DNA from 2 places in the Ruegeria sp. CDSB086 genome. Region 1 is predicted to be linked to the other one. Evidence: riboswitches for the same ligand, from Rfam matches in the RefSeq annotation. Region 1 holds a riboswitch; the other holds the start of a gene.

Region 1 (14,656 bases):
GCAAGGTCCAGATATCCGGGTGGGGTCCGCATCAAGCCGTCAAAGAAGGACGAAGTGATCGGGAAATAAATAATCAATACCGCCATCGCGACCTTGGACCATAGACCGTAACCCAACCAAAGGGTCAGCAAGGGCGCCAGCGCGAAGACCGGCAACGCCTGCGTGAACACCAGCATCGGCTGCACCAGCACCCGCGTGGCGCGGGAATTGGCCAGTTGCAGCGCGGTAACGACCCCCAATACCGTCCCGCAGGCCAGGCCGATTATGACCTCAACGGCCGTGACCCATGTGTGTTCAGCAATGATCCAGCGGTTTTGCCACCAGGTCTCAGCCACCAAAGCGGGGCCCGGAAGGATGAATTTCGGAAGGCCGGTTGCCGAGACGATTGCCTGCCAGATTGCCAACGCGAACAGAGTGGCGGCAAGGCCCGACAGCAGTTTCATGCCGCCTCCTCCCGCAACAGCAGCAGTAGCGCGCCTTGCGTTTCCAGCGTTTCCAGATCGTCCACCTTGCGCGGGGCCGGTGCATGTGGGGGCTGGCAGGGCGTTATGCCGTTCTGCGTCATGACCACGATGGATTGACCCAACCGCGCAGCCTCGCCCGGATCATGGGTGACCAGCAGAACAGTTCGGCCCTGTAACGCTTCGGCCGCAAGGTCCTGCATATCCGCGCGGGTGCGGGCGTCCAGGGCCGAGAACGGCTCGTCCAGCAGAACGATGGGCCGATCCTCCATCAACGTGCGGGCCAGAGCCACGCGCTGACGTTGCCCACCAGAGAGTTCGCCAGGCTTCTTGGCCATATGATCCTGCAGGCGCATCCGTTCGATCAGCTGATCACGGCGGCGCAAATCTGGCTTTTCTCCGCGCAACCGCGCACCCAGCAGGACGTTCTGCGCCACGGTCGCCCAAGGCAACAACAGATCGTCCTGCGCCATGTAGGCTACCCGCTCCCGCACAGATTGCCCGTCACTGGCGGTAATCTGACCGGTGAACTCTGCGCCAGTGTCCAAGCCAGCAATCAGGCGCAGAATGGTGGTTTTGCCGACCCCCGATCCACCCAGCAGACACGTCCACCGCCCTGCTGCAAGCGTCAGGGTCAACCGCGCGAACAATAACGCGTCGCCAATCGCAGCCGAACCACGGACGGTCAGATCGGGGGCTGAGGTCATGGGGTCAGGCCCATTTGCCAAAAATTGACCTCTAACTCGGTCGCGGTACGGAAGGTGTGGCACAGACGAGTCCAACGCGGGGATGCTTCGAAATTCTCGCCAATACGCCTCGTTAGAGCCATATCCAACAATTCTCCAACCGCCACGCAAGCATCTTGGTAGTCATCGCTGGCATAGGTGGCGATCCAATCGCGATAGGTGTCAGACGTCGCCTCGGTCGCCAGTCTTGTGCCAATCTCACCATAGCCCATCACACAAGGTACCAAAGCCGCCAGCAGATCAAGTAGATCGCCGCTGTACCCAGCCTCTAGCACGAAACGCGTATATGCCAAGTTCCCGGCACGTTCCGGCGTGGCAAACAGCTGGTCCTGCGGGATGCCTTCGGCCTCGCAGATCCCGATATGCAGCTTCATCTCTTCGCTGATCAACCCGTTCACGGTGCGCGAGGCTGCCAGCATTTCCTCATGCGTTTCCGACTTCACAACCGCCAGCGCCCATGCGCGAGAGAAATGAATCAGGAACACATAGTCTTGCCGCAGATAGTGCAGAAACGCCGCGCGCGGCAGTGAGCCGTCCTTCATCCCTTCGACAAAAGCGTGGCAGGTGTAATCCTGCCACGGCCCCTGCGCCGCCTCACGCATCAGCGCGAATGCTTTGCCATAGTCGCTCATTGCACGGTCACATCTACTGAGATGTCGCTGACCGGATTGATGCTGTCGATCATGCCGCTGTCTTTCAGGAACGCCTCGAAACGGGCATAGCGACCTGCATCAAAGCCCGCCGGGCGCAGCGCGAAGCGGGGCAGTGTATCCACCCAAGCGCGCGCGTTCAGTTCATCCTGCAGTTCGGGTGAGGTGGCGGCAAAGATATCCCAGCTTTTTTCCGGGTTGTTAACGATGAACTGGGTCGCCTTTTCGGTCGCAGCCAGGAAACGGGCGACCTTGTCGGCATCCATCGTGTCGGGATTGGCGACATAGATCAGCTCATCATAAGACGGTACCCCTTCTTCCTCGATGTAGAAACAACGGCCCGCGACGCCTTCGATGTCCATCTGGTTCAGCTCAAAGTTCCGGAAGGCACCGATCACCGCATCCACCTGTCCCGTCATCAGCGAGGGCGAAAGCGAGAAATTGACGTTGACCATCTCAATATCATCCAGCGCGACATCATGGGCGTTCAGCATGGCGCCCAGAACGGCCTCTTCAACGCCCGCGACCGAGAAGCCGATTTTTTTGCCCTTGAGGTCGGCGAGCGTTTTGATCGGACCGTCCTGTAGCACCAGCAGGCAGTTCAACGGCGTCGCGACCAAGGTGCCGACGCGCTTAAGCGGCAGACCCTCATGGATTTGCAGGTGAAGTTGCGGCTGGTAGGAGACCGCCAGATCGGCTTGACCGGCGGCAACCAGACGCGGAGGGGCCGATGGATCCGCGGGTGGCACAATCTCAATCTCCAGCCCCTCGTCGGCAAAGTATCCGTTCTCTTGCGCCACGATGATGGGCCCGTGGTCGGGGTTAACGAACCAGTCCAGCAGAACGGTCATCTTGTCTTCGGCCCAGGCCGGCGCAGCGGCCAGCAGGGCAATTGCTGTCATCAGCTTTTTCATATCTCGCGTATCCTTTTCGTTCACGAGGTTGAGGCCGCGACGAGAACGATCTCGCCCGGCCAATCCGGTTGCAATTTTTCGGCAGCACGCCACGCACGCAGGCCGGTTGAACAGCAAAGTGCCAGCCTTTTGCCTTTATTAGGCTCTATTTTTACCAATTCAGAAGACCCGCGGAACGCTTTGGGATGAATGGGTTCAGGGGCCTCATCCGGGCTGCGCAACTCGATGATCAGATCATCCGTGGTCAGTTGGCAGACCGACACAAACGGGAAGTGATGGTTGGGCTCGGGCGCATCGTCAAAGCGGAACGTTGTGCTTCGCATCGTTCGGGCATCGAACTGTACCATCTGCCCCAAGGGCGAAGGGTCCAGCCCGAGAATAACGCTCAGCGCCATTTGCGCCTGCATTGCGCCAATCATTCCGACGACGGGACCCAACACACCGGCGGTGGCACAGCTTGCACCACTGCCCGGCGCGTCGGGAAAAACCGCCCGCAAAGATGGGGTACCGCCGCAGAAACCGGCGACATAACCGGACAACCCCAGGACCGAGGCGCTTATCAACGGTTTGCCAAGCGCGCGACACGTGTCCGACAACGAATAGCTTGCAGCATAACTGTCTGCGCAATCGAGAATGACGTCGGCTTGTGAGACAAAGCGTTGCGAATTTAAGTTGGTTAGAGCCTGATTTTTCGTGGAGATTGTAATTTCAGAGTTTAAGGCCTGACACCGCTCAGCCGCGACTTCGGCTTTGGGGCGACCACAGTCCCCCTCCGCAAACAAGGTCTGGCGATGGAGGTTCGACAGGGCGACCTCATCGCGATCCATGATGGTCAAATGCCCGACCCCGGCCCCAGCAAGCAAAGGCAAAACCGGCGCTGCCAGCCCCCCGGCCCCCACCACAAGAACCCGTGCGTCGGATAAGCGGGCTTGTCCACGCGCGTCGACCTCCGGCAAGATCATCTGACGGGCGTAGCGGCTCATGTGGTGACCTCGATCCACGCACGTACGCGGGCTTCTGGGTCTGCATTCAAGGTGATGTCTGTCACGACTGAGACAATGTCCGCCCCGGCCTGCAACACACCCGGCACGCGCTCGACACTCATCCCGCCAATACCGACCAAAGGGACTTCCCCCACGCGCGCTTTCCATTCAGTGACACGCGGCAGGCCCTGTTGTTTCCATTTCATCTTTTTCAGGATCGTTGGGTAGACCGGCCCAAGCGCAACATAGTCGGGGCTCATGGCCAGAACACGCTCAAGCTCGTCATCGTCATGGGTCGAGACACCCAGTTTCAGCCCTGCGCGTCGGATCGCCTTCAGATCTGCGTCATCCAGATCCTCTTGTCCCAAATGAATCCAGTCGCAGCCTGCGTCGATGGCAACCTGCCAATGGTCATTCACCACCAGAACAGCGTCATGCGCACGGCACAGATCCCGCGAAACCGCGATCTGTTCGCGTACGACCTTGTCCGGCTGGTCCTTGATCCGGAGCTGAACCAGCTTCACGCCCAAGGGCAGCATCCGGCGCAGCCAGTCGGAATGGTCGAAGATTGGATAAAACCGGTCGAGGTTCATGACAAAAACGCCTTTCCAATAACAGGGGTCGAGGGTTCGGCCATATCGCGCGCTTCGATCGGGTCGGCCTGATAGGCCAATCGCCCGGCCTCGATGGCCAGCTTCATCGCCTTGGCCATTGCGGCGGGATCGCCGGCCCGTGCCACCGCGGTGTTCAGCAGAACGGCATCATACCCAAGCTCCATCGCATGTGCGGCGTGGCTGGGCAGGCCGATACCAGCGTCAATCACCAGTGGTATTTCGGGAAACTCAGCGCGCATTGCGCGCAGGGCGTATTCGTTGTTCAGACCGCGGCCCGAACCAATCGGGGCCCCCCAAGGCATCAGAACTTCACACCCTGCCGCCAAAAGGCGCTCACCCACGATCAGGTCGTCCGTGGTGTACGGAAACACCTCGAACCCGTCTTCGCTCAGAATGCGCGCGGCCTCGACCAATTGGAACACGTCGGGCTGCAGGCTGTCGGTATGCCCGATCAGTTCCAGCTTGATCCATTTGGTGTCAAACACCTCTCGCGCCATATGAGCGGTGGTCACAGCCTCTTTCACCGTATGGCAACCTGCTGTGTTGGGCAGGACAAGAACGCTCAGATCGCGGACCATCTGCCAAAAGGTTTGTCCTGCGCCTGCTTCGCGTCGCAAAGATACGGTGGCCACCCCGGCCCCGCTGTCCCGAAATGCCTGTTCCAAGATTGCAGGGCTTGAATATTGCGCTGTGCCCAGCATCAACGGGTTCGACAGAGGTGTGCCATAGAACGTCTTCATCGTTCAGCCCCCCTGCATCGGGGCGACGACTTCGATCCGATCGCCATCCTTGATATTGCGAGCTTTGCGCAGGCTTGAGGGCACAAAACCCTCGTTCACAGCCGTCGCCACCCGGCCCGAAAACCCACATTCCTGCAAAAGATCGGCAAGAGTTTCGGCCTGCACCTCGCGCTTTTCGCCATTAAGTACAATATTCATCAACCATCTCCGAATGTTTGTTGTCCAACGCCAGGTCAGCCACGCCCTTTGCCAGTGCAGGGGCCAGCAGGTAGCCGTGGCGGTAGAGGCCGTTGGCGTAGATTGTCGGTCCCAGTCGCCGAATACGCGGCAGGTTGTCGGGGAAAGCGGGGCGCAGATCGACACCGATTTCCAACACTTCAGCCTCACCAAAGGCGGGGTTCAGGGCGTAGGCTGCGCTCAGCAACTCAAGCATCGAGCGTGCGGTAATTCGGCTGCTGTCCTCGGATTCGATCATTGTTGCGCCCAGCATGTAGACGCCGTCGCCGCGTGGAACGATATACAGCGGCACGCGTGGATGAAGCAGTCGTATAGGCCGGGTCAGTGTCACGTCTGGGCACCGGATCACCAGCATCTCACCCTTCACGCCGCGCAAGTCCTGCAGGTATTCGCGCGCGTGCAGACCCCGGCAATCAATGGCGTTGTCCAATCCCGTCGGAGCGCGCGCATGATGGAATTCAACACCGTGATCCTGAAGCTGGTGTGACAGATCCAACAAGGCTTGACGCGGGTTCAAATGGGCCTCGGCATCAAAGTAGAGACCCTTTCCGAAACCGTGAAGATAAGGCTCTAATTGGGCAATTTCGCCGGTATCAACTTCGGAAAACCCCTCAGTTCTGCGGGCGAAACGACGTAGATCCGGCAGGTCCCGTGGGTTGGCAACAACCAGTGTGCCGCGCCTGTGGACCTGAGTTCGCTTGGCCCACCAGTCGATTGCCAATTGCCCCAGACGCAGGACAGGTTCCTCCGCGTTTTCATACTCGCACCACGGTGCCAACATTCCGCCCGCGCACCATGAGCAGCCATGCGGCCCCGGTGCACCGCCTGGATCAAACACCTGAACCTTGGCCCCGCGCGCGACAAGTTCGGATGCAACGGCCAACCCGGCCACACCTGCGCCTATGATCGACCAGACGGTCACGCGGGCCAAACCTGATGGAAGTGATGAACAGGCCCGTGACCTTGCCCGATGTTCAAAGCATCGGCCTGAGCGATAGCGCCCTGCAGATAGTCATGTGCTTGCTCCACGGCCTCGGTTAGCGAAAGGCTCTTGGCCAACCCGGCCGCTATGGATGAGGACAGGGTGCAGCCGGTTCCGTGGGTGTTGCGGGTCTGTCGGCGCGGCGCTTGAAACTGAGCAATCACGCCCGAATGTGAGATCAATATGTCGTGGCAGATGTCGCCCTTGCCGTGACCGCCCTTCATCAGAACCGCGCCAGCGCCAAGTGAACACAGATCTTGCCCTTGTGCGATCATCTGTTCGAGGCTGTCCGCAGACTCAGAGCCCAGCAGGCAGGCTGCTTCGGGCAGGTTTGGCGTTAACACGGTCGCGCGTGGCAACAATACGTCGCGCAGGGTTTGCACCGCCTCTTCTGCCAACAACGCATCGCCGGATTTCGCTATCATGACCGGATCCAAAACTAACGGCCCATCAAATTCGGCGATACTGTCTGCGACACATTGGATGATCTGAGGGGTCGACAGCATTCCGATCTTGATCGCACCAACATCCAGGTCGGTCAGAACAGCCTCGATCTGGGCTGCAATGACGTCTACAGGGATGCCATGCACCGCCGCAACTGCGCGAGTATTCTGCGCCGTCACTGCGGTAATCACACTGGCACCGTAGACGCCAAGCGCCGACATGGCCTTGAGGTCTGCCTGAATTCCGGCCCCTCCGCCGCTGTCAGATCCTGCGATTGTTAAGGCAATGGGTGCCATGTCGTTGCTCCAGTTCAAAATGGGCAACGGGCATGGAAAACGTCTAAGCACTATAAGACCGTTCCCTACGCCGGTATTGCCCGGATCAGGTTCGATGGGTTAGCGCATTCACGCCTCTCAGCCCCCAAACAGGGCACCCCAACGGTTGGGGCGACACTCTCAGGGGATGGCGGGGGAATCAAGGGCCAATTTTGATGCAGATTACGGTCAAACTGGACTTATGAAATGCAAAAGCCGGCCTCAACGGACCGGCTTCTGTTTGATGTTCAGGTGTGCAGGTTCAGCCCTTCATACCGTCCCAAAATGACTTGACGGACGAGAAAAAGCTTTTTGATTCCGGATGGTTATCTTCGCCCAGATCGTCGAACTCACGCAGCAGCTCTTTTTGACGGCTGGTCAGATTGACCGGGGTTTCGACGGCCAGTTCGATGAACATATCGCCAACGCCACCGCCGCGAAGGGCGGGCATGCCTTTGCTGCGCAAGCGCATCTGACGTCCTGACTGACTGCCAGCCGGAATTTGCACGCGACCACGGCCACCGTCGATGGTGGGCACTTCGATCGAACCGCCCAGCGCTGCCTTAGCCATGCTGACCGGAACGCGGCAATACAGGTTTACGCTGTCGCGCTCGAACAGCTTGTGGTCCGAAACTTCGACAAAAATATACAGGTCGCCCGGAGGACCACCGCGCATCCCGGCCTCACCTTCGCCCGCAAGACGGATGCGTGTGCCGGTTTCGACACCAGCCGGAATGTTGACCGACAGCGCGCGTTCTTTTTCGACGCGCCCGGCGCCGCCGCATGATTTACAGGGGTTCTTGATAATTTGACCCAGACCCGAACAAGTCGGACACGACCGTTCAACTGTGAAAAAGCCCTGTTGCGCCCGCACTTTTCCCATGCCCGAACAGGTCGGGCAGGTTGTGGGCTCAACCCCGCCTTCCGCACCCGAGCCGTCACAGGCCGAGCAGGCCACGGCAGCAGGCACGTTGATCGTCTTTTGCAGGCCAGAGAATGCTTCTTCCAAGCTTACACGCAGGTTGTAACGCAGGTCTGACCCGCGCGCGGCCCGTCGACCACCCCCGGTAGCACCGCGCTGACCACCCATAAAATCGCCGAACAGGTCATCGAACACGTCCGAGAAGGCACTGGAGAAGTCGCCCTGCCCGCCAAATCCGCCGCCGGGACGACCACCGCCGCCCATACCGTTTTCAAACGCGGCATGACCAAAACGGTCATACGCGGCCTTTTTTTCGGCATCGCGCAAGACGTCGTAAGCTTCGTTCGCTTCTTTGAACTGAGCCTCGGAATCCGGGTTGTCCTTGTTACGGTCGGGATGCAATTCCTTGGCTTTCGTGCGAAAGCCCTTCTTGATCTCGTCCGCTGATGCGCCCTTGGACACGCCGAGCACATCATAGTAGTCGCGTTTTGACATCAGTATTTCCTTCTGCCGCAACGTAATCGGGCCGGCCCGGTGACCGGACCGGCCCGAATTGGCCCGGTTTCCCGTTACTTACGCTTTTCGTCGTCAAGATCTTCGAATTCGGCATCGACGATATCGTCTTCACCAGCCGGAGCAGCATCCGCCGCCGCAGGCTCATCCTCGGTCTCTTCAGACTGCGCCTTGTAGATGGCTTCGCCCAGCTTCATGGCGGCTTCGGTCACGTTCTGAATGCCTGACTTGATCTTGTCGGCATTCTCGGTTTCCAGCTCGTCCTTCAGCGCGACAATCGCCAGCTCGATGGCTTCGATGGTGGTCGGGTCGACCTTGTCGGCATGCTCTTCCATCGACTTCTCGGTCGAGTGGATGAGGCTTTCCGCCTGGTTCTTTGCCTCGATCAGCTCGCGGCGTTCCTTGTCCGCCTCGGCGTTCTCTTCGGCGTCCTTAACCATCTTGTCGATATCTTCGTCCGACAGACCACCCGATGCCTGGATGGTGATCTTCTGCTCTTTACCGGTGCCTTTGTCCTTGGCCGAAACCGAGACAATGCCGTTGGCGTCGATGTCAAAAGTCACCTCGATCTGAGGCATGCCGCGCGGTGCGGGCGGGATATCTTCAAGGTTGAACTGACCCAGGATCTTGTTATCCGCAGCCATTTCGCGCTCACCCTGGAAACAGCGGATGGTCACAGCGTTCTGGTTGTCCTCGGCGGTCGAGAAAACCTGAGACTTTTTCGTCGGGATCGTGGTGTTACGGTCGATAAGGCGAGTGAACACGCCACCAAGCGTCTCGATACCCAGCGAAAGCGGGGTTACGTCCAGCAGAACCACGTCTTTGACGTCACCCTGCAGAACACCGGCCTGAATGGCGGCGCCCATGGCAACAACTTCGTCCGGGTTCACACCCTTGTGCGGTTCTTTACCGAAGAATTTGGTGACCTCTTCGATCACCTTGGGCATGCGGGTCATACCGCCGACCAGAACAACCTCATCAATGTCGCCCGCCGACAGACCGGCGTCTTTCAATGCGGCCTGACAGGGTTTCATCGACTTCTTGATCAGATCGCCGACCAACGATTCCAGCTTGGCACGGGTCAGTTTCATGACCATGTGCAGCGGCTGACCGTTGGCGCCCATCGAGATGAACGGCTGGTTGATCTCAGTCTGCGAGGTCGAGGACAGTTCGATCTTGGCTTTTTCCGCGGCTTCCTTCAGACGCTGCAGGGCCATCTTGTCGCTGGACAGATCGACACCGTGTTCCTTTTTGAACTCATCCGCCAGGTAGTTGACGATGCGCATGTCAAAGTCTTCACCACCCAGAAAGGTGTCGCCATTGGTCGATTTGACTTCGAACAGCCCGTCGTCGATTTCCAGAATGGTCACGTCGAACGTGCCACCACCAAGGTCATAAACCGCGATGGTTTGGGTTTCTTCTTTGTCCAGGCCATAAGCCAGCGCAGCCGCTGTCGGTTCGTTGATGATCCGCAGCACTTCCAGACCGGCGATTTTACCTGCGTCTTTGGTGGCCTGACGCTGGGCGTCATTGAAATACGCGGGAACGGTGATAACCGCCTGCGTAACTTCTTCACCCAGATAGCTTTCTGCGGTTTCCTTCATCTTGCCCAGAGTGAAGGCCGAAATCTGGCTTGGGGAGTATTTTTCACCGCGGGCTTCCACCCACGCGTCGCCATTGCCGCCATCCACGATGGCGTACGGCACCATTTTCTTGTCCTTCTGGACTTCTGCATCATCCACACGACGACCGATCAGACGCTTGACGCCAAAGATCGTGTTGTCGGGGTTGGTGACCGCCTGACGTTTTGCAGGCTGACCGACCAGACGCTCATCTTCGGTGAAGGCGACGATCGAGGGCGTGGTCCGCGCCCCTTCTGCGTTTTCAATGACCTTTGGCTGAGAGCCGTCCATGATGGCCACACACGAGTTGGTGGTGCCGAGGTCAATACCGATTACTTTTCCCATATGTTCAATCCCTTTCTCTTCAAGGCGATGTCTCGAGGTCCGGACCCGTTATGGCGTCCGGTCCCGATCTGGTTTGCGCAACAGCACTACACCATCGCGCGTCCCGGCGTATATAAGGGCGAGATCAGAGGCCTGCAAGCGGTGTAAAAGGCAGGTTTTCGGGAATCTGCGGCCTTTTTGACAAGGTTTTGGCAAGGATTGGGGAATCTTCAATGGCGCGGCTGCTCTTGCGCGGATTTGACATCAGAAAAGCCTATCTGGACGTTGCGGCACAAACGCAACTGATTGAGGCGTTGCGGCCGATTCTGAAATCTGCGCCGCTGTTCCGGCCGGTTACGCCCTCGGGCAAGGAAATGTCGGTGCGCATGACCTCAGCCGGAGCGTTTGGTTGGGTCACTGACAAAGGGGGCTACCGATATCAGGCGCAGCACCCTAAAGGAATGGTGTGGCCCGACATTCCTGATACGATACTGGGCATCTGGCGCAAGCTTGCCAGTACCCAACGCGATCCGGATTGCTGTCTGATCAACTATTACGGCGAAGGTGCGCGCATGGGGCTGCATCAAGACAAGGACGAGGCCGATTTCTCCTGGCCTGTCCTGTCGATATCCCTGGGCGACGATGCCCTTTTCCGCATCGGAAACGAAACCCGGGGCGGCAAGACCGAGTCGATCTGGCTGAACTCCGGCGACGTCGTGGTTATGGGCGGCCCCGCCCGCCTGACCTATCACGGGGTAGACCGCATCCGTTTCGGTTCATCCAAGCTGTTGCCCAAAGGCGGGCGGATCAACCTGACCCTACGGGTGGCGAGTTAGCGGCGCGCCCCCCAACTGGCCGACACATGCTGGCGGGTGTAAAAAATCCCCAGCAATCCAATTGTCAGCAAGGCCAACCCAACCCAAAGCGCGTATTCCCAACTGGAGTTACGTGGATAGTAGTTACGAAAGACAAAGCCACGGCATTGGTCAATTATGTGAAACAACGGGTTCCAGGCAAAGAAACTCAGCAAGAAGCCACCCAGCGCATTCCCTACAACCATTTTGCCCGAAAAAATCATGTTCATGCGTCGGTACAAGTTTCTGAGAATATCAGCAGTCCCGGGGAACCACGGTTTGAGCGCCATGAAAACAACACCCACCGCACATCCCGTAAACCAGGCCAGGATCAGCATATAGAACGCGCCGCCGGGCTCTTGGATCTCCAGCGGCTCAATTATGACGCTGTAGGCGAAGAGGATCACAAGGATCGAAACCAATTGCGTATAAAGCGATCCGAAGGCGGTCGCCAACAACGCGACCATCATATTCATCGGAGAGTGCAGCATCATCGGGTTGTTTCCTGTAGCCACGCCAGCGACGGTCGAGACGGCTTTGATGTGAGTCAGGAACAGAAACACACCTGATAAGAGAAACAGGATAAAGTTACCCCGGATCTTGGCCACTCGTGTGCCCAACATCGACAAGATCAGATAAAAAACGGTCACAAGTGCGAGAATTTGCACGATATTGATGATGATCGCGATCACGGCATTCGCGTGTTTTGATCGTATCCCGTGCACAACCGCATGATAGATAAGCTCAGCGGTCGTGAAAGCGCTGCCCAAAAGCGTCTGTTTTCGCTTAAAATAAAACACTCAGTACACTCTTTCCCGCTGAACTGCCTGCAAACTGCCACGAAATTCTTGCCGTTCCGTAACCGCCGCATCATAAGGCCCACAAGGATTTCGATCAACAAACTACAGCAACGGAGCATTTTTGTGACCTACGACGCCCTTATTCCCGTAATCAGACGTCTGGCGCTGGAAGCCGGGGACACGATCATGCGGATCTACGAGGCGGATGATTTCGACGTCAAAGTCAAATCCGACGCCAGCCCCGTGACCGAAGCGGACGAGGCAGCCGATGCCCTGATATCGGCAGGCTTGCGCGCCGCGTTCCCGGATATTCTGCTGGTGACCGAAGAACAGGCCGCATCACATTCCGTAAAAGGCGACACATTCCTGATCGTCGATCCGCTGGACGGCACCAAGGAATTCATCAACCGGCGCGGTGATTTCACGGTGAACATCGCATTGGTCGAAAACGGAGTGCCAACTCGGGGCGTTGTGTATGCACCGGCCAAGGGGCGCATGTTCTACACGCAAGCAGACGGTCAATCGGTTGAAGAAACCGGCGCGCTTAACAAGGCACAGGCCGGTGACGTAACCCCGATTTCGGTGTCTGAACCAAACAATTCGGCACTTTTGATCGTCGCGTCAAAATCACACCGCGATCAGGCGACCGAAGATTACATCAATAAATATCAGGTCAAGGACAGCAAAAGCGCGGGCTCGTCCCTGAAATTCTGTCTGGTCGCAACAGGGGAAGCGGACCTCTATCCCCGCGTCGGGCGCACGATGGAGTGGGACACAGCCGCCGGTCACGCCGTTTTGGCGGGTGCGGGCGGTAAGGTTGTTCGTTTCGATGACCACTCGACATTGACCTACGGCAAGGACGGCTATGCAAACCCGTTCTTTATCGCCTACGCTCCGGGCGTTGACCTGATGGAGGCCTGATGTCCGTATTGATTGCCATCCCCGCCCGCTATGCCTCGACCCGCTACCCTGGCAAGCCGCTGGTTCCGCTGACCGGGGCAAGCGGCAACGCGATGACCCTGATCGAACGATCGTGGCGCGCCGCCTGTTCTGTGTCAGGTGTGGACAAGGTGGTTGTCGCCACCGATGACGACCGAATCCGCGACGTGGCCGAGCGGTTCGGGGCCGAGGTGGTAATGACATCCGAGACCTGCGGTAACGGCACCGAGCGCTGCGCCGAGGCCCATACTGCGCTGGGTGCGGGCTACGAGATCGTGGTGAACCTGCAAGGGGATGCACCACTGACACCACATTGGTTTGTCGAAGACCTGATCGCCGGTCTGCGCGCCGCGCCCGATGCCGGCGTCGCAACGCCAGTTCTGCGTTGTGACGGAGATGCTTTGAACAGCCTGCTGAATGATCGTAAAAACGGACGGGTCGGCGGCACAACAGCCGTATTTGCCACCGATCACAGCGCAATGTATTTCTCGAAAGAAGTCGTGCCTTTTACTGCCGAAACTTTTGCTGGCCCCGAACCGACACCGGTGTTTCACCATGTCGGCGTCTACGCCTATCGCCCCGATGCGCTGTCAGCCTATCCAACCTGGCCAGTGGGACCTTTGGAGCAATTGGAAGGGCTGGAACAGCTGCGCTTCATGGAAAATGGTCGCAAGGTTCTGTGCGTTGAGGTGGAGGCGAAGGGCCGCCAATTCTGGGAATTGAACAACCCACAAGATGTGCCGAAACTCGAAGAGATGATGGCCGCTATGGGGTTAGATTGACCCATTTTCACCTTAACCCCTTGCAAGACGGCGTCTAACCGGGCGTGGCACCGCAATTTGGAACGATCATGAAAAATATTCTTGTCACTGGCGGTGCCGGGTACATTGGATCTCATGCCTGTAAGGCGCTTTCTCAAGCCGGTTACACGCCTGTGACCTTCGACAATCTCGTTACCGGCTGGCAGGACGCGGTGAAGTTTGGTCCGTTCGAACAGGGCGATCTGCTGGATCGTGCTCGACTGGATGAGGTGTTCGCCAAATACGAACCCGTGGCCGTAATGCACTTTGCTGCCCTCAGCCAAGTGGGTGAGGCCATGTCCGAGCCCGGCAAATACTGGTCCAACAACGTGACCGGTTCGCTGAATTTGATCGAAGCCACGGTGGCCGCCGGATGTGAGAACTTTGTATTCTCGTCCACCTGCGCCACCTATGGCGAGCATGACAATGTGGTGCTGGACGAAGACACGCCGCAACTGCCGCTGAACGCATACGGCGCCTCAAAACGTGCCATCGAAGATATCCTGCGCGATTTCGAGGCCGCGCACGGGCTGAACCACGTGATCTTCCGGTATTTCAACGTGGCCGGTGCCGACCCTGATGGCGAGGTGGGCGAGTTCCACCGCCCGGAAACCCACCTTGTGCCGCTGATGCTGGACGCCATCGACGGCAAGCGCGACGGGCTGACCGTTTTTGGGACGGACTACGAAACACCAGACGGCACCTGCATCCGCGATTATGTACATGTTTGCGATCTGGTCGATGCTCACGTTTTGGGATTGAACTGGTTGGAACAAGGCAAAGACAGCCGCGTCTTC
Region 2 (14,656 bases), on a different contig from region 1:
CAGCTACATCATCGACACCTCGCGCCGCGGCACGCTTGAAGCCATCGCTGAAGTGCCCGCAGGCACCTATAGAAACCTTCTGAGGATGGACGGTTATGAAAAAGAACTGGAACTGCACGCGACCTTGACGGTCAGCAAAACGGGCATGCATGTGGATTTCACGGGAACGTCGGGTTGTTCGGGCAAGGGTATCAATGTGCCGCTGAACTATGCGACCGCCTATACAGTCTTCGCCCTGCGCTGCATCGTCGGGTCTGACATCCCCAACAACGCCGGATCGTTGGAGCCGTTTACAGTGGACGGCCCAAAAGGCTGCATCCTCAATGCACAACGCCCCGCCCCGGTGGCAATGCGGCACACGCTAGGACAGGTAACACCAGATCTGGTGCTTGGATGCCTGCATCAGGCCCTGCCAGATCAGGTCCCCGCCGAGGGCGCGTCCTGCATGTTCGATCTGCCGATGCGGCACGCACCCGAAGTGGCGCGTGATGGAGGTCGGGAATTCGCGGTTGAACCTGTGCATAATGGCGGCACCGGCGCTCGGCCACACGCGGATGGCTTGTCTGCCACAGCCTACCCTTCGGGCGTGTTCGGATCTCAGGTCGAGATCACGGAAAGCGTGGCCCCGGTCACAATCTGGAAACGCGAACTACGCCAGGATTCAGGAGGTGCAGGCAAGTATCGCGGCGGTCTCGGCCAACGGATCGAGATGACCTCGGCCAATGGCGCACCCTTCCTCGTTTTCCTGTCGGTTGAGCGCCTCAAATTCCCCGCCCTCGGACGCATGGGTGGAAAACCCGGCGCACCCGGTCGTATTCGTTTCCGCGATGGCGAAAATGATATCCCGGGCAAAGGAGAACTGCGCGTTGAAGCTGACGACTACCTGGTCTTTGAAACCCCCGGGGGCGGTGGTTTTGGCGATCCGGCCGAGCGGGACCCGCAGGCAATCTCCCTAGACCTCAAGCGCGGGCTGATCAGCGCAAAAGGCGCAAAATCCTTTGGGGGCACATCATGATCCGCCCGGTTCCCCACATAAGTGCAATGGCGGCCTATGCGCTGGCCGACCTTGGCGGCGAAAACACTATCTCGTTGGCCCAGAACGAAAGCGCCTTTCCCGCAAGTCCCGCAGCCATCAAGGCGGGTCGTGACGCACTGGCCGATCTGCAATTGTATCCTGATCCGGAATGGTTGGAACTGCGCACAGCAATTGCAGATGTGCATGGACTCGATCCGGCACGGGTGCTGTGCGGAGCAGGCTCGATGGAGCTGATCGGCTGTTTGATCCGCGCCTATGCCGGGCGCGGTGATCGGGTCCTTGGCACGGATTACGGATATGCGTTTGTCGCCTCAGCAGCCGCTCAGGTTCAGGCCGATTACGTCAAGGCGCGTGAAGTGGATCTGACCGTATCCGTCGACGATATCATCGCTGTGGTCACACCTGAAACGCGGATCGTCTTTGTCTGCAACCCTGGCAACCCGACCGGCACCCTGATCCCCAATTCCGAAATCCTTCGTCTGCGCGATGAACTGCCCACCGATGTTCTACTGGTCGTCGATCAGGCTTATGCTGAGTTTTCCGATCACATAGATGATCCGGCCGACATATTCGCGCTGAGCGATCGAGGGGACACCGTGATCATGCGCACCTTTTCCAAGGCCTATGGCCTGGCAGGCGCGCGTGTAGGATGGGGATACTTCCCGCCCGAGATTGCGGCTGAACTGCGCAAATTGCTTAATCCAAACAATATTTCCATCGCTTCACAGGCGGCGGCAACTGCAGCGATCCGCGATCAGGCGCATATGCAAAATGTGGTTGCCCGCACGACTGAAATCCGTGAACGATTTGCCGCGGAATGTCGTGCGTTGGGCCTAATCGTTCCTCAAAGCCACACAAACTTTGTGCTATTGCGCTTTGCCTCAACGCTGGATGCGCAACGGGCAGACGCGGCGCTGCGGGCGGACGACCTACTAATGCGCGGCATGGGAGGATACGGCTTAACCGACTGCCTGCGCGCCACAATCTGCGAGACGCCGATCATGGATCGGTGCCTGACCGCCCTGAAGGGAGCATTGAAGTGACCGAAACACGAACCGCAGCCAAAATCGGTGTTCTGGTACCTTTCACCAACACCAACCTCGAACCGGATATGGAGTTGTTGAGGCCGCCCAACACTACAGTCCATTTTCAACGTATGGGCGGGTATGACGTGGATGAAATCCCCGGCTCGGATCAGATGGCGGGGTTGGGTGCATCGGATATCACTCACGACCTGCGGATGATCTCGGGCATACGCCCCGATGTGGTATTGTATGGCTGCACCTCGGCGACGCTGACCCACGGACCGTCTTTTGATGCAGAGCTGGCCCAGCAGATCAAGGCGGGCTCGGGTGCAGTTTCGCTGACCGCTGCAGGGGCGTTGATCGCTGGGATCAAAGCAGTCAGCGCAACAAAGGTCGGTTTTTCATCGCCCTATTTGGGCGAGATCAATGAACAGGCGATGGACTTCATGCTCCGCAATGGCATTAAGACTGTCAAATGTGTCGATGTCGGCCGCGAACTTGGCAACTATGGGCAAGGTGAACTGACCCCGGGTGAGGTGTTCGACCTGGCGTGCAGAGCTGATCACCCGGACGCGCAGGCGATCGTCCTAAGCTGCACAGACATGCGCTCGGTCGAGGCGATTGAACGGATTGAGGCCGCGCTGAACAAACCCGTCATTACCTCCAATCAAGCGATGGTCTATGGATTGCTGAAAGCGCTGAATCTACCGCGTCACGAAACGTTACCTGGGCGTCTGTTCCACACTCTTTGATCAACAGCGTAGTCAAGTGGCACTTCTACGCCCCTCTTACATAAGCTGCCGTTCTTAGGCGACTGTCAGGAGTTGGTATGACGCTGCCAACCAAGCAGGCTGAAACAGGCAAACAAAATGGCGGCAACACAGACAATCGAGGGCCCGGCCGGCGTGTCGAAGACATAAGCAGCCCGCAACCCTGCCACAGCCGACGTCGCCCCGATTGCCGCTGCAATCAGGGCCATCGTTTCCGGTGACCGCGCCAGATTACGCGCCGCAGCGGCTGGTATGATGAGCATCGCCGCTATCAACAGAACACCCACAACTTTGATGGCGACTGCCACCGTGATGGCCAATGCAAGCGTCAATATCAGTTGTTCGCGCTTGGGATCGAACCCGCTGGCATAGGCCAGTTCCTCGTTCAACGTCGCCGTCAACAGCTGGGACCAACGCCAGGCAATCAAAATTACGACCAGTGCAGCGCCGCCCCAGATGACGGCCAGATCCGAACGGGAAACGGCCAGAATATCTCCAAACAGATAGGCCATCAAATCAATCCGGACACCGGAGAGGAATGAAACCGCCACAAGGCCAAAAGCCAGAGCGGAATGTGCCATGACACCCAGCAACGTATCCATTGCGTACCCACGACCTGCCAACAGCGTCACGGTCAGCGCCATCAACAAGGCGACGGCCAGCGCACCTGTAAAAACCGACATCTGAAACGTTAGCGACAAGGCCACGCCGAGAATGGCTGCGTGCGCTGTGGCATCGCCGAAATAGGCCATACGGCGCCACACCACAAAACACCCCAACGGCGCCGCAGCAAAGGCCACGCCTACACCGGCCAGCGTGGCTCGGGTCATGAAATCATCAAGCATTATTCTGCGGCTTCCTGTGAATCTGTTCCATGGTCATGATGATGATCGTGGTTGTGATCATGATCATGGCGGTAAAGGGCAAGCGCTCCACCTGTTCCGGTTCCGAACAACGCGCGGTATTCGGGGGCCGAGGCCACAACCGCAGGTGAGCCCTCGCAACAGACATGGCCGTTCAGGCAGATCACCCGGTCCGAGGCGCTCATCACCACGTGGAGCTCGTGGCTTATCATGATGATAGCGCACCCTGTTTCCTGACGCACGTCTTCGATCTGGCGATAAAACGCAGCCGAACCAGGCTGGTCCAACCCTTGCGTGGCCTCATCCAGCAACAGGATTTCGGGTCGGTTGATCAAGGCCCGCGCCAGCAGCACGCGCTGGAATTGTCCGCCCGAAAGCTGTGACATCTGGCGCTTGAGCAGATCGGGCACACCGGCCGTTTCCAGCGCAGTCGCGCAATCCTTCTTTGACGCGCGATGGGTCAGCCGCATAAACCGTTCGACGGTGATCGGCAGGGTCGGATCGATATGCAGCTTTTGCGGGACGTAGCCAATTCTCAGCCCCAGCTTTCGCTTTACCTGCCCGGCAGACGGTTTGATTGCACCGATTATGGCGCGCAGCAGGCTTGTCTTACCCGATCCGTTAGGGCCGACGATGGTCACAATTTCACCAGGTTCGACACCCATGTTGATGTGCCGTAACACGGTATTGGCCCCATAGCTAACGCTGAGGTCTTCTACGGTAATCAGGTTCATTTCTACGCCTTTTCGGTGCAGTCGGGGCAAACGCCTTCGGCTTCTACAACGGTCCGCTCGATCTCGAAACCCACTGCCCGCGCGGCTGCGCCCAGCTCTCCCTTCGCGGGTGTTGAATGTGTTTCGGCCACAGCATCACATTTCCTGCAAATCATGAAGGCCGGAGAATGCGTTGCCCCGGGATGTGCGCAGGCGACAAATGCGTTCAACCGTTCGATTTTGTGGACAAACCCGTTCTCGACAAGAAAATCGAGGGCGCGGTAAGCCACTGGTGGCTGCGATCCGAAGCCTTCGTCGCGCAATCGATCAAGAATTGTATAAGCACCCAAGGCCCGATGTTCCTGCAGCAGCATCTCCAAAACCTTGCGCCGCACGGGAGTCAGCCGCAGACCTTCTTCTTTGCACCGGGTCTCGGCAACGGTCAGGCTACTTTCGACGCAGTGCGCGTGGTCGTGCTTTTGGAATCCGACAAGGGCGGAGTCTTCAGCAGGTGCAGGTCTCATCTCACTTGTCATGTTATTCCATATCATATATGCCACTCGCAACGTTATAAAATCACATAGAGGGTTTGATGTCCAGAAAGCTTCTTCCTGTTTCGGTCACGGCTGCGTTGATGGGGGGCACAGCGATGGCCGATGTCCCAAATGTTGCCGTTGATATTGCTCCGGTGCACTCATTGGTGGCGCGCGTGATGGAAGGTGTTGGCGCACCGAACCTGATCGTACAAGTCGGCGCGTCCCCGCATGAATACAACCTCCGCCCTTCCGAGGCGGCTGCCCTGCAGAATGCGGATTTGGTATTCTGGATGGGCGAGGACCTGACCCCATGGATGGAAGGCGCAGTCGAGAACCTGACCAACGGAGCGACAGTCACCCCCCTGCTCGAAACGGATGGCACCGTCCTACTGGATTTCCGCGAGAACGCGCTGTTTGAAGCGCATGATCATGGCGATGAAGATCACGCTGAAGAGGAGGACCATGACGATCATGGTCACGAGGATCATGCCGACGACAAAGACCATGACGATCATGACCACGAAGAGCATGCCGCGGATGAAGACCACGATCACGAGGATCATGCTGAACACGACGACCACCATGACCACGCGCATGGCGATCATGATCCGCATGCCTGGCTTTCGCCCAAAAACGCCGACACCTGGCTGAACGTGATTGCCGCGCAGCTTTCCGCAGCGGACCCGGAAAATGCGGGTGCATATTTCGCAAACGCGGCGGCTGCCCGCGAAGAGATGGCATCCCTTTCTGCTGAAGTGAGTGCCACTCTGGAACCTGTACGCGGCAGTAACTTCATCGTTTTCCACGATGCTTATCATTATTTCGAGAACGCCTTCGACTTCCCCGCGTCGGGTGCGATTTCGCTTAGTGACGCGTCAGATCCAAGCCCGGCGCGGATTTCTGAGATTCAGGGGCGCATTCGCGAAGAAGGGATCAATTGTGTTCTGTCAGAGCCGCAATTCAACCCAGGCATCGTCGCCACTGTCTTGGTCGGAACCGAAGCGAATACCGGTGTGATAGATCCACTAGGTTCTGATCTTGAACCCGGGGCTAAGCTGTACCCGCAAATGATCCGGAACATCGCAAAAACATTGGCGGAATGCCTATGACCTGACAGGGCAGCCCGTTTTGGCATGGAAATCCAGAGCGGGCTGAACATCGCCGGGGGCACAAAGGTTTCTCGGAAACTTGGTTTTTTCGTTTCGGTGCTCGCGGCATTCGCCCGTTTGGAAACTCAGCCAGATTTCTTCTAGAGTTCCCAACAGAACGACGCAGTCAGAGGCCGTAGCGGTGTCGGGATCAACGATCCGGACACTAGTTACGGGTCAGGCATGCGCAATCCCGGCTCACGACGCGCGCCCGTAAAACCCGATGCGTTCTTCGTGTGTGAACTGAACGTTTGGCCGATCATAAAAGGAAAACACGGCAATCATACGGTCGCGGTCGCCTTGAACAGGCGAGACGCGGTGCGCCGTGTTTTTGCCTTTGAAGATGTTCAAAGTCCCCGGCTGCAGTTTCATGAGCGTGGGCTTGCGCCGGCCTTCCAGCAATTCAGCCACCCCATCGTAATTCGGGTTGTCATCACTACGCAGGTCTTTTTCGTACTCAAATTCACCCCCCGCAGACGGCGCTTGCAACAGCAGCGTTGTGGTGAATTCGGACCTGTCGAAATGCCAGTTCAGGGCCTGCCCGGCTGAGTAAGCCATGACGTTCACGCGGGCCAGCGGATCATCCATCACAAAAAGCTTTGGCTTTTTCATGACCGCAGCCAGAAACTGCGCAAATGGCGGCCAATCGTAGAGGCGGATCACAATGGCCTGCCCCAACTGATCGGCACAAATCGTTCTGTTAGACGTCTCAAATTGGGTCAGGGCCGGATGGTCGCTGCCGAGGCCCTCGATAGACGTCCTGAAATAGATGTTGTGCCGCCGCGCGTGGACAAAAGCCTCTTCGGCAAAAACCGGTTGCAGCTCAGACACCGCCGATTCCAGCGCACTGTCGCGAACAAAGCCAGGCAGGTTAAATAGTCCATTCTCAGAAAGATCGGCTTTGCAGCGTTCGATCAGGCTGTGCCAGGCCGTGCTGCCCGGCTGGTCCAGTGGATACAAATCCAAGTTTAAGACATCACGCATCTTCGACCCTCCCTTCCTGTTATCCTGAGCAGGGCTTGAAACAGGGTTTTATAAATGGATAGCCTTTTTGGAGAGCATAAGAAATTCAAAAACTCTGACCGAAAACGGATTGCCCGGCGGAAAGCGCCTATTCCTGAGGGCGCTTGTTCAGTAGAAATGGCGGCGATGGATTTAAAGTCGGAGACCCTCATAAGGATGAGCATGTCGCCGATCCCTTTGCGGCAGGGTTACCGGATAGCTTACGCAAAAAGACGTAGATCTCCACCAGATGTAAAAAAATTCGTAACTGCGCTGCAAAGTTAAGGCACCACTGAATTCAGCAGTGGGGATCAATCTGGCACACTCACCCGGCGACGTGAGGTAACCGCCCTGATTTGTTGACGCAGGCTATTTGCCCGCATACGAACTTGCCCACATGCAGGAAACCCACAGCCGACGCGGCACAAATTCCGCCGGACATCCAAGGAATAACGCCATGAGCGAACATATCATCGTCAGCACTCAGGATCGCGTCACCACAGTCACGATTTCTCGCACAGACAAGAAAAACGCGATCACTTTTGCCATGTATTCCGCGATAGCTGAAGCCATCGAAGAATACGGTCAAACCGATCAAGCCCGGGCGCTGGTCATCACTGGTGAAGGCGATATGTTCACGGCCGGGAATGACCTGCAGGACTTTATGACAGGCGGTCTTCCGGCGGGTGACGCTGAAAATCCGATTATTCGGTTCCTGAATGCGATCCGGGATTGTCCGAAACCCCTGATCGCCGCAGTCAACGGTTCTGCAATTGGTGTTGGCCTGACCATGCTGCTGCACTGCGATCTGGTCTATTCCGCGAACAGCGCTACATTCAGCGCTCCATTTGTCCAACTGGGTCTGGTGCCCGAGGCCGGTTCTTCGATGTTGCTGCCTGCGTCTCTCGGTATGGCTGTCGCCAATGACGTCTTGCTGGCCGGGCGGGTTCTGACGGCATCCGAGGCCCTGAACCACGGGTTGGTCGCGCGCGTCTTTGCCGACGGTGAGTTGATGAACGAAGTCCAGGAGATCGCAAAAGCCATTGCAGCCTCATCCCCGGTAGCGCTCAAACAGTCAAAGGCCCTGATCCGCAATCAGCGTGACGAAGTGGCCGGACACATGGCCGCGGAAATCAAGATTTTTGCCGCGCAGCTACAATCCCCGGATTTCGCCGAAAGCGTTGCGGCCAAACTGCAAAAACGCGCACCGAATTACAGCTGACCCGCGCTTGAGCTATTACGGCTTTCCACGCTTCGAAGGCAGCCCCAGTTATTTCGGAAACGGAAACTGAGGCACAAAACGCCACTGACGCAAGCCCAAGCTGAATCCAACCTTCCATTATTGGCCTACATGGCGAATAACGGAAGGATATCGACTTAATTTCATTACCGGGCTGGTCAATTCCGCCCGGCAATGGAATCAGTGCGCATCAACAAATTTTGATTCGCCCTGACACGCTTTAACAAGCCGAAATAGGGCGTGCCCTGTGGCTGTTGGATGGCGTTTCACCCGATAGCCGCGTGAAGTCAGAGGAAAAGCATGGGCCTAACCTGCTATGACGTGATGGTACCGCCTGAGGTACAAAAGACCATTCTGCCGGATGAAAGCATCGCCACGGCCTTCAACATCATCAGGGGCAGCCGGGCACGATTTCTGCCTGTCGTGGCTGAAGACGGGACTTATGTTGGCGTCTTTACCGCCCCGACGCTGCTGAAACTGATTCTGCCGAAGGCGGCGACAATCGGTCTGAATGATGATGCGTCGCGCGTCGCGATCGACTCGCTCAGCTTCATGAACCTGACGCGGGATGATTTCGAACAACAGATGGAGAGGCTGAAGACCGAAAAGGTTCGCGACAACATGTCGAGGCCTTCGAACATTCCCGTTGCTGCACCCGACACGCCAGTGATGGAAGGTATCTTCCTGATCTACAAATACAAACGGCACGTGATTCTTGTTGAGCCCGAAACCAACCGTTTCGTTGGCACCGTAAGCGCTAACTCGCTTTTGGATCGCGCACTCAGCTAACCCTATACAAACCGGACTAAAACCTTGGCTACGCATTCGACGTCACACGGAGAGGCCGCTCTCTCTGTTCCACAACTATTGGGCATTGATCCGCTTTGGATCGCGACCGGAATTCTGATTTTGGTTTATGCGGTCCTGATCACAGAAAAGGTCAACCGCGCCATTTTGACGATGCTAGGCGCGTCCCTGATGGTCCTGTTTGGCATCATCAATCAGGAACAGGCCGTGGCGGGTGTGGACGCCAACACTCTGGCACTGCTTATCGGCATGATGGTCATCGTGGGGATCACCAGCAAATGCGGATTGTTCCAATACGTAGCGATCAAGGCCGCAAAAGCGGTGAAAGCCAATCCAACCGGCATCCTCATCATGCTGACGCTGATTACGGCGGTGTTCTCGGCCCTGCTGGACAACGTAACGACCGTTTTGCTGATCGCCCCGATTACGCTGCTGATCACTGAAGCCCTGGAAACGCGTGTGTTCCCGTTCTTTGTCGCCGAGATCCTGGCCTCGAATGTGGGGGGAACAGCGACGCTGATCGGTGACCCGCCCAACATCATCATTGGCTCGGCCGCAGGGCTGAGCTTCAACGATTTCGTGGTGAACCTGGCGCCTATCTCGGCCATATGTCTGGTTGTCCTGACCGGCATTATTTACCTTATGAACCGCAAGGAACTGGCCCGCATTCCGAAATCGGCCAGCGATCGGATTATGGGTTTCAACGAATCCGAAGCGGTCACTGATGTTGTCTTGATGATCAAGTCTCTGGCCGTTTTGGCTCTGGTTTTGCTGGGGTTCACGCTGGGACACAGCTACGGCATTCAGCCGGGTACGTCAGCGTTAGCCGGTGCAGGCCTGTTGATGCTGCTGGCCTATGGCCACCAAAGCGGTGAAGAACAGTCGGAGTCGGTTCACCACATCTTTGGTGAAGTTGAATGGGTCACAATCTTTTTCTTCGGTGGGCTGTTCGTCATTGTTGCCGGTGTCGAACATGTTGGACTGCTGGCATTCTTCGGTGAGAAAGTGCTGGAGCTGACCCAAGGCGACATGATGTGGACCGCGTTCTTCATCTTCTGGGCCTCTGGCATCCTGTCGGCCATTCTGGACAACATCCCGTTTGTGGCAACGATGATCCCTCTGATCGAATCCACCGCGGATACATTTGGCGGCGAAGACGCGATTGAGCCCCTGTGGTGGTCGCTGGCGCTTGGCGCCTGTCTGGGCGGCAACGGTACACTGTTGGGGGCAAGCGCCAACCTTACGGTGGCTGCTTTTGCGGAAAAGGCCAAGCAGCCCATCGGCTTCATCGCCTTCGCCAAAATTGCATTCCCGATCATGATCCTGACCTTGATGATCGCAAACGTTTATATTTGGCTGCGTTACTTCTGACCCTATGGCCCTTTGAACCAAACGTATTACAGGTTCAAAGGGCGTCTGGCTCCGGACAGGCTTACTTGCCCACATACGACACGCGCCGCGCCGAGGCGCCGAATTTGGTTGTCTTTCTGGCCAATCCCCCCTAGTGACGGCCTCACCTCGGGGAGCACGGCATGCCGCGCTGAGATGCTTATCAAGCGAACCCGTAGAACCTGAACCGGCTAGAACCGGCGGAGGGAAGGGTTTCGGTTTCATCCATCCTTACCCTCTCGCCGCAATGGAGGATGACATGAAACATCTGCTAATTGCTGCGGGACTTCTGAGTGCAACTACGGCCATCGCCGCCGACAAGCCTCAGCTGACCGTTTACACTTATGACAGCTTTGTATCCGACTGGGGCCCCGGCCCGCAGGTCAAAGAAGCCTTTGAGGCAACCTGCGACTGCGAGCTGAACCTCGTGGGCGTCGAAGATGGTGCCGCACTTTTGTCGCGTGTCCGGCTTGAGGGTGAAAACTCTGACGCCGACGTCGTGCTTGGTCTGGATACCAACCTGATTGCAGCGGCCCGGGAAACCGGCCTGTTTGCGCCCAATTCCGTTTCTGCCGACTTCGCGCTGCCGATCGAATGGACCGATGACACGTTCACACCGTATGACTGGGGCTACTTCGCCTTCGTTCACAAAGCGGATGCGACCGCGCCTGCGAACTTCCGGGAGCTGGCGGACAGCGACACCAAAATCATCATCCAGGACCCTCGCTCGTCCACGCCCGGTCTGGGTCTGCTGATGTGGGTTAAAGCGGCGTATGGTGATGATGCACCCGAAATCTGGACTGGTCTTTCCGACAATATCGTGACGGTCACAAAAGGCTGGTCCGAAGCGTACGGCCTGTTCCTTGAGGGCGAGTCGGACATGGTTCTCAGCTATACGACATCTCCGGCCTATCACCTGATTGCCGAGGACGATGGCAGCAAGGCTGCGTCCGCTTTTGACGAGGGCAACTATCTGCAAGTTGAGGTTGCGGCAAAGCTGGCCGCGACGGATCAGGCCGAATTGGCGGATCAGTTTTTGCAGTTCATGGTCTCGGATGCGTTCCAGCAAATTATACCGACAACCAACTGGATGTACCCGGCCGTAACCCCGGCAGAAGGTTTGCCTGCAGGGTTCGACACCCTGACAGTGCCGGCAAAGTCGCTGCTGTTCTCCCCCGATGAAGCCGCCGCCGTGCGGGATCAGGCCCTGGCAGAATGGCAGAACGCGCTCAGCCAGTAAGCCCATGGCCCGGTATCGGTGCGGCAGCTCTGGTCGCCGCGCTAATCCTGGGCACTCTTACGGCGGTTGCACTGCGTGCTGAAACCAGCGGCGGGTTCAGTCCCGCTGACTGGGCTGCGCTGCGCTTCACGCTGACCCAGGCCACGCTGTCCGCATTGTTCAGCGTGGTGTTGGCCGTGCCGGTTGCGCGGGCTTTGGCACGTCGGAGGTTCCCCGGCCGACGGGCTTTAATTGCGCTTTTGGGTGCGCCCTTCATCCTGCCGGTCATCGTTGCCATTCTGGGTCTGCTGCAAGTCTTTGGCCGGTCGGGATGGATCTCGGACTTCCTTGGCATTTTCGGCCTGCCGCCCATACGCATCTACGGCTTGCATGGGGTCGTACTGGCGCATGTTTTCTTCAACCTACCCCTGGCCACACGCCTTGTGTTGCAAGCCTGGCAGGAAATTCCGGCAGAACGGTTTCGCCTGGCCGCACAACTGGGCTGCAATGGTATGGCCATGTTTCGACTGATCGAGATGCCCATGCTCAAACGGACCCTGCCCGGGGTTCTGGCGGTAATCTTCGCCATCTGCCTGACCAGCTTCGCCGTCGCCCTGACCTTGGGCGGAGGGCCACGGGCTACAACAATCGAACTGGCAATCTATCAGGCTTTTACCTACGATTTCGACTTGGGTCGCGCCGCCCTGTTATCCGCCCTGCAACTTGCCCTGACAGCTGCGACCGCTTTGGTGGCGCTGAAGTTTTCGCGCGGGGACGGTTTTGGAACAGGTCTCGATCGCGCCTTGCGCCGCTGGGATGGGGGTGCGCCGACGATAGATGTATTCTGGATCGTCGCAGCGGCCGTCTTTTTGCTACTGCCTTTAGCATCGGTCGTAATTTCGGGAGTTGCCGGGTTGTTTGACTTGCCCGCAATCGTTTTTCGGGCTGCGCTGATCTCGGTCCTTGTTGCTGCGGCAAGTACTGCAGTCCTACTATTGCTAGCTTTGCCTATGGCCACCGCCGTCGCGAGCGGCCGGTACGGGCTTGTGGAACTCAGTGGCATTTTGGGTTTGGCGGCATCACCATTGGTCATCGGTACGGGCCTGTTCATCTTAATCCGGCCTTTGGCAAACCCGACGACATTGGCTCTGCCTGTCACTGCTTTGGTAAATGCTGCGATGGCCCTGCCCTTTGCTTTACGCATTCTGGTCCCCGCCGCGCGCGACATAACCGCCAGGCACGGACGTCTCGCGCTTTCATTGGATATGACAAAATGGACGTTTTTCACGCGCATCTTGCTACCGCGCATGCGTCCGCAGATTGGGTTCGCCGCTGGTCTTGGGGCGGCTCTGTCAATGGGTGATCTGGGTGTGATCGCTCTGTTCGCCGATCCGCAGATCGCGACCCTGCCCTTGCAAATCTACCGCTTGATGGGTGCCTATCAGATGCAGGCTGCTGCCGGCGGGGCATTACTGCTGTTGCTGCTGTCCATGGGCGCATTCTGGCTATTGGACCGAGGAGGGCGCTGGCATGCTGAAGCTTGACGACTGCGTGATTGAAAACGGGAATTTCACCCTAAACGCCGATATCCAGATCGAGGTTGGCAACAGCATTGCCATTGTCGGCCCGTCCGGGGCGGGCAAGTCCACATTGTTGGAGACTATCGCTGGATTTCGGGATCTGAAAAAGGGTCAGATCTTTTGGGGTGGTCAGCAGATTTCCAACTTGCATCCCGGCAAGCGCCCTATGGCGATGCTGTTTCAAGACGGAAACCTGTTTCCGCATCTGACGGCTGAACAAAACATCGCCCTGGGCCTGCGCCCAAACGGTCGGTTGTCCGCAGACGAGGGTGCACAGGTTCAGTCCGCTCTGGGCCGGGTTTCTTTGCATGGTATGGGCGCGCGCAAACCCTCGGAACTGTCCGGAGGACAGCAAAGCCGGGTTGCCCTGGCCCGCGTACTTGTGCAGCGGCGCGAACTGTTGCTTTTGGACGAACCGTTTGCCGCCCTTGGGCCAGCCTTGAAAGCCGAAATGCTGGATTTGGTGGCCGATCTGGTGGCCGAAACCCAAACGACCCTGTTGATGGTCAGCCACGATCCGCAGGATGCACGCCGTATTGCCGACCAAACCGTACTTGTTACAGACGAAACGGTGCATGCCCCCGTTCAGACAACGGAACTCTTTGACAACCCGCCGCCAAGCCTGCGTGCGTATCTTGGCTAGCGGCGATCCCGTCTCAGACGTCAACGAGACGTTGTAACGGGTCGCCAAGCTAAATATCGTTCAAAGATGGTCAACGAAGACAAGCATACGCAGCACACTGGCGTGATCGACAAAAGCGCCCGGGCGCAAAGCAACCGCCAGACAAGGTTAAAAATCCGGATTTCTACTCTGCTGGCGCTGACCATTGGCGGACTGGTGGCAATATCGGCTGGCGCAGTTCTGTTGGTTTCGACTTATGCCAATTTTCAGAACACGACGGAACTGTTGAATACGTCTGCCGCGATGATCGTCGAATCCATCGAAGACGATATCTTTAGCCTGACGACACCGATCGAGGAACTGGCGCAATCCCTACAAGAAGACGCAAGCACGGGTGAAGTCGATCTGCACGACACCGATTTTCTGAAAGCCTACTTCAAAGGCGTGGTGGCTTCGGTCCCATATCTGACAGATCTTGCCATCGTGTATCCTGACGGCAGTCTGTTCATTTCAACACATATCACGGATGTTGAGGGGCCACGTTTAATAACGTCATACGAGCCTCCGGCTGCAGGCACGCTTCAGTATCTTAAAGATGTTAAAGGCTATGATGGTTTGGTCTGGAACGAACCCTTCTTTGACCAGGGCCGGACACATATCTCAGCGACTGTACCTGCCTATAAAGACGGTATTTTTCTCGGGGCCG

The links. Region 1 has a riboswitch for thiamine pyrophosphate ahead of thiD (bifunctional hydroxymethylpyrimidine kinase/phosphomethylpyrimidine kinase). Riboswitches for the same ligand answer to the same signal wherever they lie in the genome.
Region 2: it holds a riboswitch for thiamine pyrophosphate, as region 1 does, so the genes downstream of both, thiB (thiamine ABC transporter substrate binding subunit) here and thiD (bifunctional hydroxymethylpyrimidine kinase/phosphomethylpyrimidine kinase) in region 1, are expected to answer to the same signal.

The regions. Positions count from the first base shown of each region.
Region 1 covers NZ_JBXWOV010000004.1:322,599-337,254, forward strand. The annotation lists gene AC2FIO_RS10765 (ABC transporter permease) at 1-443, opposite strand, end outside; gene AC2FIO_RS10770 (ABC transporter ATP-binding protein) at 440-1,168, opposite strand; gene tenA (thiaminase II) at 1,165-1,839, opposite strand; gene AC2FIO_RS10780 (ABC transporter substrate-binding protein) at 1,836-2,771, opposite strand; gene AC2FIO_RS10785 (HesA/MoeB/ThiF family protein) at 2,792-3,754, opposite strand; gene AC2FIO_RS10790 (thiamine phosphate synthase) at 3,751-4,347, opposite strand; gene AC2FIO_RS10795 (thiazole synthase) at 4,344-5,108, opposite strand; gene thiS (sulfur carrier protein ThiS) at 5,112-5,306, opposite strand; gene AC2FIO_RS10805 (FAD-dependent oxidoreductase) at 5,290-6,267, opposite strand; gene thiD (bifunctional hydroxymethylpyrimidine kinase/phosphomethylpyrimidine kinase) at 6,264-7,067, opposite strand; TPP riboswitch at 7,113-7,218, opposite strand; gene dnaJ (molecular chaperone DnaJ) at 7,348-8,502, opposite strand; gene dnaK (molecular chaperone DnaK) at 8,577-10,487, opposite strand; gene AC2FIO_RS10825 (alpha-ketoglutarate-dependent dioxygenase AlkB family protein) at 10,700-11,302, shown strand; gene AC2FIO_RS10830 (ABC transporter permease) at 11,299-12,120, opposite strand; gene cysQ (3'(2'),5'-bisphosphate nucleotidase CysQ) at 12,244-13,041, shown strand; gene AC2FIO_RS10840 (3-deoxy-manno-octulosonate cytidylyltransferase) at 13,041-13,841, shown strand; gene galE (UDP-glucose 4-epimerase GalE) at 13,910-14,656, shown strand, end outside.
Region 2 covers NZ_JBXWOV010000005.1:373,936-388,591, forward strand. The annotation lists gene AC2FIO_RS12845 (hydantoinase B/oxoprolinase family protein) at 1-1,015, shown strand, start outside; gene AC2FIO_RS12850 (pyridoxal phosphate-dependent aminotransferase) at 1,012-2,079, shown strand; gene AC2FIO_RS12855 (maleate cis-trans isomerase family protein) at 2,076-2,813, shown strand; gene AC2FIO_RS12860 (iron chelate uptake ABC transporter family permease subunit) at 2,879-3,676, opposite strand; gene AC2FIO_RS12865 (metal ABC transporter ATP-binding protein) at 3,676-4,428, opposite strand; gene AC2FIO_RS12870 (Fur family transcriptional regulator) at 4,431-4,943, opposite strand; gene AC2FIO_RS12875 (zinc ABC transporter substrate-binding protein) at 5,000-6,052, shown strand; gene AC2FIO_RS12880 (HalD/BesD family halogenase) at 6,290-7,075, opposite strand; gene AC2FIO_RS12885 (enoyl-CoA hydratase) at 7,551-8,315, shown strand; gene AC2FIO_RS12890 (CBS domain-containing protein) at 8,634-9,122, shown strand; gene AC2FIO_RS12895 (ArsB/NhaD family transporter) at 9,147-10,511, shown strand; TPP riboswitch at 10,650-10,755, shown strand; gene thiB (thiamine ABC transporter substrate binding subunit) at 10,789-11,769, shown strand; gene AC2FIO_RS12905 (thiamine/thiamine pyrophosphate ABC transporter permease ThiP) at 11,745-13,292, shown strand; gene AC2FIO_RS12910 (thiamine ABC transporter ATP-binding protein) at 13,279-13,971, shown strand; gene AC2FIO_RS12915 (adenylate/guanylate cyclase domain-containing protein) at 14,038-14,656, shown strand, end outside.